DNA from 2 places in the Corynebacterium sp. P3-F1 genome. Region 2 is predicted to be linked to the other one. Evidence: riboswitches for the same ligand, from Rfam matches in the RefSeq annotation. Region 2 holds a riboswitch; the other holds the start of a gene.
The links. A riboswitch is a leader RNA that binds a small molecule or an ion and turns the genes downstream of it on or off. The one in region 2 is predicted to bind thiamine pyrophosphate.
Positions count from the first base shown of each region.

Region 1: another riboswitch for thiamine pyrophosphate. It lies ahead of thiC (phosphomethylpyrimidine synthase ThiC); the one in region 2 lies ahead of QYQ98_RS05980 (TenA family protein).

Region 1 covers NZ_CP129965.1:1,794,269-1,797,614, forward strand. Annotated here, with positions in the region: gene QYQ98_RS08515 (inositol monophosphatase) at 1-298, opposite strand, end outside; gene thiC (phosphomethylpyrimidine synthase ThiC) at 298-2,085, opposite strand; TPP riboswitch at 2,083-2,201, opposite strand; gene prfB (peptide chain release factor 2) at 2,269-3,346, shown strand, end outside.
Region 2 covers NZ_CP129965.1:1,287,387-1,290,732, forward strand. Annotated here, with positions in the region: gene QYQ98_RS05970 (alpha/beta fold hydrolase) at 1-101, shown strand, start outside; gene tenA (thiaminase II) at 112-774, opposite strand; gene QYQ98_RS05980 (TenA family protein) at 779-1,438, opposite strand; TPP riboswitch at 1,476-1,574, opposite strand; gene QYQ98_RS05985 (hypothetical protein) at 1,629-2,066, opposite strand; gene QYQ98_RS05990 (hypothetical protein) at 2,145-2,513, opposite strand; gene QYQ98_RS05995 (TetR family transcriptional regulator) at 2,612-2,881, opposite strand; gene QYQ98_RS06000 (CopG family transcriptional regulator) at 2,968-3,192, opposite strand; gene gyrA (DNA gyrase subunit A) at 3,293-3,346, shown strand, end outside.

The DNA.
Region 1 (3,346 bases), 510 kb from region 2:
CGTCAACCGGGTCAATCACCCATGTGCGCCCGCTTGCCGACGTCTTCTCCGCCCCCTCTTCGCCCACGATCCCGTCCTCGGGGCGCAGCGCCTCGAGTGCTCCCGCGACGAATTCCTCGGCGGCGGTGTCGGCATTAGTCACAACGTCCGACACGGACGATTTCTGGCCCGTCTCAAGGCCGTCGTCGCGCATGCTCAGCGCCAAACCCCCGGCTGTTTCGACGAGGGCTCGGGCGAGCTCGGCATCGGTGGAATTGCGGTGCGATTCAATGAAAGCTGCGGTAGACACAGCCGCCATTATTCCTGAACGTAGACATTCGAGCCGAGCTTATGGAATTCCTTGGCCATCTCACGCTCGCCGCGACGGTAATCGGTGCCCCCGGCGAAGCTCGGGATGCCCAGATCGGCAATGAGCTTCTTATTCTTGTCGTCGAGCGCCTCGTCGATCGCGTCGCCGAATTCGTCGCGGATGTCCTGGCTGATGCGCATCGAGCAGAATTTCGGTCCGCACATGGAGCAGAAGTGCGCGGTCTTCGCGGGTTCGGCGGGCAAAGTCTCGTCGTGGTACGCCTGGGCGGTTTCGGGGTCGAGGGAGAGGGCGAACTGGTCGTTCCAGCGGAATTCGAAGCGGGCCTTGCTCATCGCGTCGTCCCAGTCGCGGGCACCCGGGTGGCCCTTTGCCACGTCGGCGGCGTGGGCCGCGATTTTGTACGTGATCACGCCGGTTTTCACGTCATCCTTGTTCGGCAGACCAAGGTGTTCTTTGGGGGTGACGTAGCAGAGCATCGCGGTGCCGCCCATGGCGATGTTAGCGGCGCCGATGGCGGAAGTGATGTGGTCGTAACCGGGGGCGATATCAGTGACCAAAGGGCCGAGCGTGTAGAACGGTGCGCCGCCGCACCATTCCTCTTCCTTCTCGTTGTTGACCTGGATCATGTTCAGCGGCACATGGCCCGGGCCTTCGATCATCACTTGGACATCGTGGTCCCAGGCACGCTTGCACAGCTCACCGATGGTCTTCAGCTCTGCGAATTGGGCGGCGTCGTTGGCGTCGGCGACGGAGCCGGGGCGGAGGCCGTCGCCGAGCGAGAAGGCGATGTCGTATGCCGCGAAGATCTCGCACAGCTCGTCGAAATTCTCGTAGAGGAAGGATTCCTTGTGGTGCGCGAGGCACCATCCGGCCATGATCGAGCCGCCGCGGGAAACGATGCCGGTGACGCGTTTCGACGTCAGCGGGACATACGGCAACCGCACGCCCGCATGCACGGTCATGTAGTCCACACCCTGCTCAGCCTGCTCAATGACAGTGTCGCGGAAAATCTCCCACGTCAGGTCCTCGGCGATACCGCCCACCTTCTCCAGAGCCTGGTAGATCGGCACCGTGCCGATGGGGACGGGGGAATTACGCAGGATCCACTCGCGGGTGGTGTGGATGTCGTTGCCCGTGGACAGATCCATTACCGTGTCCGCACCCCAGCGGGTGGCCCAGCGCAGTTTGTCCACTTCCTCGCGGATAGAGGAGGTCACTGCGGAGTTGCCAATATTGGCGTTGATCTTGGTCAAGAATGCGTTGCCGATGATCATCGGCTCGCTCTCCGGGTGGTTGATGTTGCTCGGAATGATCGCGCGGCCAGCAGCGACCTCCTCGCGGACCTTCTCCGGATCGCAGTGCTCGCGCAGGGCCACGAATTTCATTTCCGGGGTGATCACGCCGTTGCGCGCGTAGTGCATCTGGGTGACGCGCTTGCCGTTCTTAGCGCGCAGCGTTGGTCGAGCCGCACCGCGCCATTCTTCACTGGGCGCCCCCCGCTTCAGCGCGCGCGTGCCGTCATCCTCAAGATTGCGTGCGCGGCCCGGGATCTCCTGCACATCGGCGCGGTCCTTAATCCATCCGCTGCGCAGGTCCGGCAGGCCCTCCTCCGGTTCAGCCCACGGGCCGCGCGTGCGGTAGACGCGGAAAGGCTCATTCGGGCCGGACGGGGAATCATCCAGCTCAATCGCTGTCTCCGGAACCTCGAGAGCATCTTTGACAATGGGGGCGTACGAGTGCTTCGGGTGAATTTCGGTCGCGTAAATATCAGCCATGAGCTGCTCCTTACTTCCTTCGCTGGTGCTAACCAGACAGGTTCGGACGGTGCTCGCACGGCGTTGAAAGTCAGTGCGATCTCAGCCCGCTGCCACGGGCGCCCGTGTGGGTGCAGTTTCACAGTGTAGGCGTTCCGGCGGGCGTGCAAGGGCGATTCCCGATGTCCACTAGACTTCGCACCTATGCAGCCAGAGACCAGCAACCGGATTCAATCCCTAGACACCACCTTGACCACGATTGAGTCGGTCATGGACTTGGATGAGATGGATTCACGCGCGCGTGAGCTGGAGCAACAGGCCGCCGACCCGAGTTTGTGGGACGATCCGGATCATGCGCAGCAGGTGACCACGGAGTTGTCCAACGTGCAGGCGAGGTTGCGCAAGGTGACGGGACTTCGTCAGCGCCTCGAGGACCTGCCGGTCATGTACGAGCTCGCCGAAGAAGAAGGCGACGCATCGCTTGCCCGCGAAGAACTGGCCGACCTCGAAGCCCAGATCTCGTCGTTGGAAGTGACGACGATGCTGTCCGGCGAATACGACGAGCGCGAGGCAGTGGTGAATATCCGCTCCGGTGCCGGCGGTGTCGACGCCGCTGATTGGGCGGAAATGCTCATGCGCATGTACACCCGCTGGGCGGAAAAGAGCGGGCACAAGGTCGATGTCTACGACATCTCCTACGCTGAAGAGGCCGGCATCAAGTCCGCGACCTTCGTGGTCCACGGCGAATACATGTACGGCCAGCTGTCGGTTGAACAGGGCGCGCACCGGCTCGTGCGTATCTCGCCCTTCGACAACCAGGGCCGGCGCCAGACCTCCTTCGCCGAGGTCGAGGTCCTGCCCGTGGTGGAGCAGACCGACCACATCGACATCCCGGACTCCGATATCCGCGTCGATGTTTACCGCTCCTCCGGGCCCGGAGGCCAGTCCGTGAATACCACCGACTCCGCGGTGCGTATTACCCACGAACCCACCGGGATCGTGGTGACCTGCCAAAACGAGAAGTCCCAGATTCAAAACAAGGCATCGGCCATGAACGTCCTGCAGTCCAAACTGCTGGAACGCAAGCGGCAGGAAGAAAAGGCCGAGCTCGATGCCCTCGGGGCCGGAGGTAACGCCAGCTGGGGCAACCAGATGCGCTCCTACGTCCTGCACCCGTACCAGATGGTCAAAGACCTGAGGACCAACTACGAGGTGGGCGACCCGCACAAGGTGCTCGACGGGGACATCGACGGGTTTCTCGAAGCGGGGATTCGGTGGAGGA
Region 2 (3,346 bases):
TTCGTGTCGAACAGCTCATCGGGGGTCTCGGGCACACGAAGTGGGCGCGGAAGCCGGAGCGGGTCGCTGAACGGCTCGACGAATTCGTGGACTCCCTTTAGTGGACTCTACTTAAGCGTCGAGAGCTTGCTGCCAAAAATCCGCCTCGAGGCGCGTTGCTGTGCGGAAAATATCCAGCAGGCGCTCGTAGCGCTGGGTGCCCCTGATCTCTTCGGCGGGGGTGCCCAACAAGTCGTCCAGAAGCGAGGTCATGGCCTCGGCCTGGTTCTGGAAGTCGGCCCCGGCGTACTCCTGAATCCACTCAGCGTAGGGGTGGTCGGCGTTCTCCCCGAGCTTCGGCTCCAGGTGTGTGCCGATCTCGGCGTAACCGATCTGGCACGGAGCCAGCGCGATCTGCAGCTCGAGCAAGTCGCCAGCCATGCCGGTGTCGAGCACGTAGCGGGTGTAGGCGACCGTCGACTTCTTCTCGGGCGCGCGGTCGAGCTCCTCGCGGGAGATGCCCCAGCGCTCCGTCAGGCGGTGGTGGAGCTCAGTCTCCGTGATGGTGGCGGACAGTGCTTGCGCGGCGGACTGGATCTCACCGAGTGTGCGGGACTTGTACGCCGCGAGTGCGTTCGCGCGTGCGTACTGGATCAGGAACAGGTAATCCTGCACGAGGTAGTCCTGGAACACCTCGAGGGGGAGTGTTCCTTCACCGAGGTCCTCAACGAATGCGTGGTGAATGTATGCGTCCCACTCTGGGGCGTCTTGCTTGAGTAGCGACAAGAGATTCATGTTCTTACACCTCGAGCGGTTGTTCGTAGGAGTTGTTGAAGAAGTCCAGCTCGAGTTGGACGGCGCGGCCGAAGTAATCGTCAATGATGGCGCGGTCCTCGTCGTTGCGTTCACCGATCCGGTCGACTTCGCTGCGGAGGAACTCGACGAGGGTGTGGAACTCCGGGTAGTCGTGCAGCTCGATCCACTCGTTGTGCACAAAGCTTTCCGGGCGTTTCTCCGGGGCGTTGGTGGCCCAATCGAGGTACAGCCACTCCGCGACAACCAGGACGCCGAGGGCGGCGGCGTACGAGCGGGTCTGCGCCGCTTCACGCATCAGGCCAGTGAACCCTGCGCAGGCGGCAGTGTCGGGGGTGTTCTCGCGCAATTCGTCGGTCACCCCCAGCTCATTGAAGGAGCGCAAGAAATAGGTGTTCTCGTCGCCGGCGACCTCGCCGATGAACTGGGAAAGACGCAGGCGCGGCGCCAGATCATCAGCGGTGGACACCGCCGCGCCGAGCAGCTGCAGGAAGCTATCCAGGAAGCGGTAGTCCTGGACCAGGTAGCCCGCCATCACGGCAGGGTCAATCGTGCCGTTGAAAAGTTCACGCACAAACCGGTGGCCTACTGCGGCATCCCATGTTTCGCGGTGCGTTTCACGGAGCTCTTCGCTGAATCGTGGCATTGTGTGTCCTTCCATGAGATGTGGAACTAACGGACACAGGGTGTGTTGAAGACAGTCCCTCCGCGAATTCGAATTCGATCAGGTTCGGCGGGTGTGATCTCAGCCCCAGTTTGGCGGGGCACCCCGTGTCTTGAGCGCCCAGGCTACCAATTTCACCCGGACACGCGTGGGCCGGGTGAAATTGGGGGTGTCACTCAGCGTGACGTTCGATGATCGCGCCGAATTCCGGCAGCGCCGGGGCAATAATGCCGCCGATCTTGCTGCGCATGGACGAATAGACCTTCTGCGCGGGAGTGGGCGCACGGCCGGAGAATGAATCCCCGATCTTCAGCACGGAGTCGGTGAGCTTCTCCTCGTTGTCAGCCAGGTAATCGCCGAAGCTGTGCGCGCCGGAACCTTTGTATCCGGACCAGTAGGGTTCCAGTTCCTCGACGACGTTGGGCAGTAGCTGATTGACGCCGGTGTGCATCGCGTTGCCGTCGACCTTCTCAGCGGCGGCGAGAGCGGATTTGAGAGCCATGCCCGTCAGCCCCGACTGGTTGTCGATGGTCTGCTCTGCGAGCGCGACCAGTTCATCGGTGACGTGGCCGCGGGTGGGGTCCTTCAGGAGGAGTTTCAGATCAGTCATGAAGTCCATCTTATGAGCACAGCAAAACGGCCCCGCATGCGCTTCCCGGGAGAGAGGGCCGGCGCCTGCAAGGCCGTTTTAGCGAATCATCAGTTGCAGTTCTTCCGCCACAGCTTCACTTAAATCACTGCAACCACAACAGCCACAACCGTAACAGATGCGCTCGGTCGGTGCCACACGGGGGCTAGAAAGGTAGCTGTTCGCGGAATGTATCCAGCTCAGCCCGCACAGGGGCAACTGGGCGATCGCTCCGAGGATCCCCGCCACAGCCGCGGCAGACAAGAAGAGCGAGAGCGGCGCGAAACCGGTGTACACGCCAGCGAACGGCCCCTGATCCGGAGCCTCATAGCCGTCCGGGATCGCGCCCGCATTGTCGCGGTTCCCAGTCACAGTGCTGGAGGAAGAGGAACGGTCCTCCGCCGCATCCGCGGCGGAGGCGTCGAGCAACGAGGCGGAAAGTGCCTCAGCGACAACGGCCGAAGTCAGCTTCTTTTTGCTGAGCTTTCTAAGGCGAGTGCCCCCGGCCTGCTGTCCGGGGCAATGAATCAGTCGCTCTCGCACCAGCGCCGGTAGATCTCCGCGGCGTAGCCGGCGAAAGCCTCGTTGTGGTCAGTCAGCGGCTCGAGGCGCTCGATGCCACGGGCGAGCGCGGAGGCCGCGGCGGCGGGGGAGTCGAAGATGGCAAGTCCTTCCAACCGTGCGCCGGGAATCGCTGCGGCTGCGCAGATTGCGGAATATCTGCGCACGGTCACACCCCACGTCGTGCAGCACTCATCGGCGATGATGAGCAGCTGTTCGGGGCTGAGAGGTTTCATGGGATGCGGTCGGCAGATTCGTGCTTGTCGTGCTTGTCGTGCTGGTTGTACTGGTTGTGGTGGGCGGATTGGTGGGATCAGTCGTATCAGTCGGCTTCATGCGGTCGGGCGCGGCGGATCCGGGCCTGCAACGCGGCGCGGCCGGGGATGGTGCTGGTGGCGAGGGAGGCCACTGCGGCGTCGTCAAGCAACTTGCTCGCCGAAATGACTATCGCGCGTTTCGCTGCTTCCTGCTTGCTGCACCCCCATGCGCTTGCGAGCAGAACGAGCGCGCGGTCTTCCTCGGCGGACAGCCTGAGCGTCATAGCCATGCCGTGATGGTATCACTATGATACCGCATGGCAGCGAGGGAATGGTTCATGCGGTGCGTAAACTGCTTTATGAACATTTCTAACTGGAAGGCCTTGAACCTTGAGTGACGATATTTTCGGTGGCGGTAGCGAGAGCGACCGTATTCTCCCCATT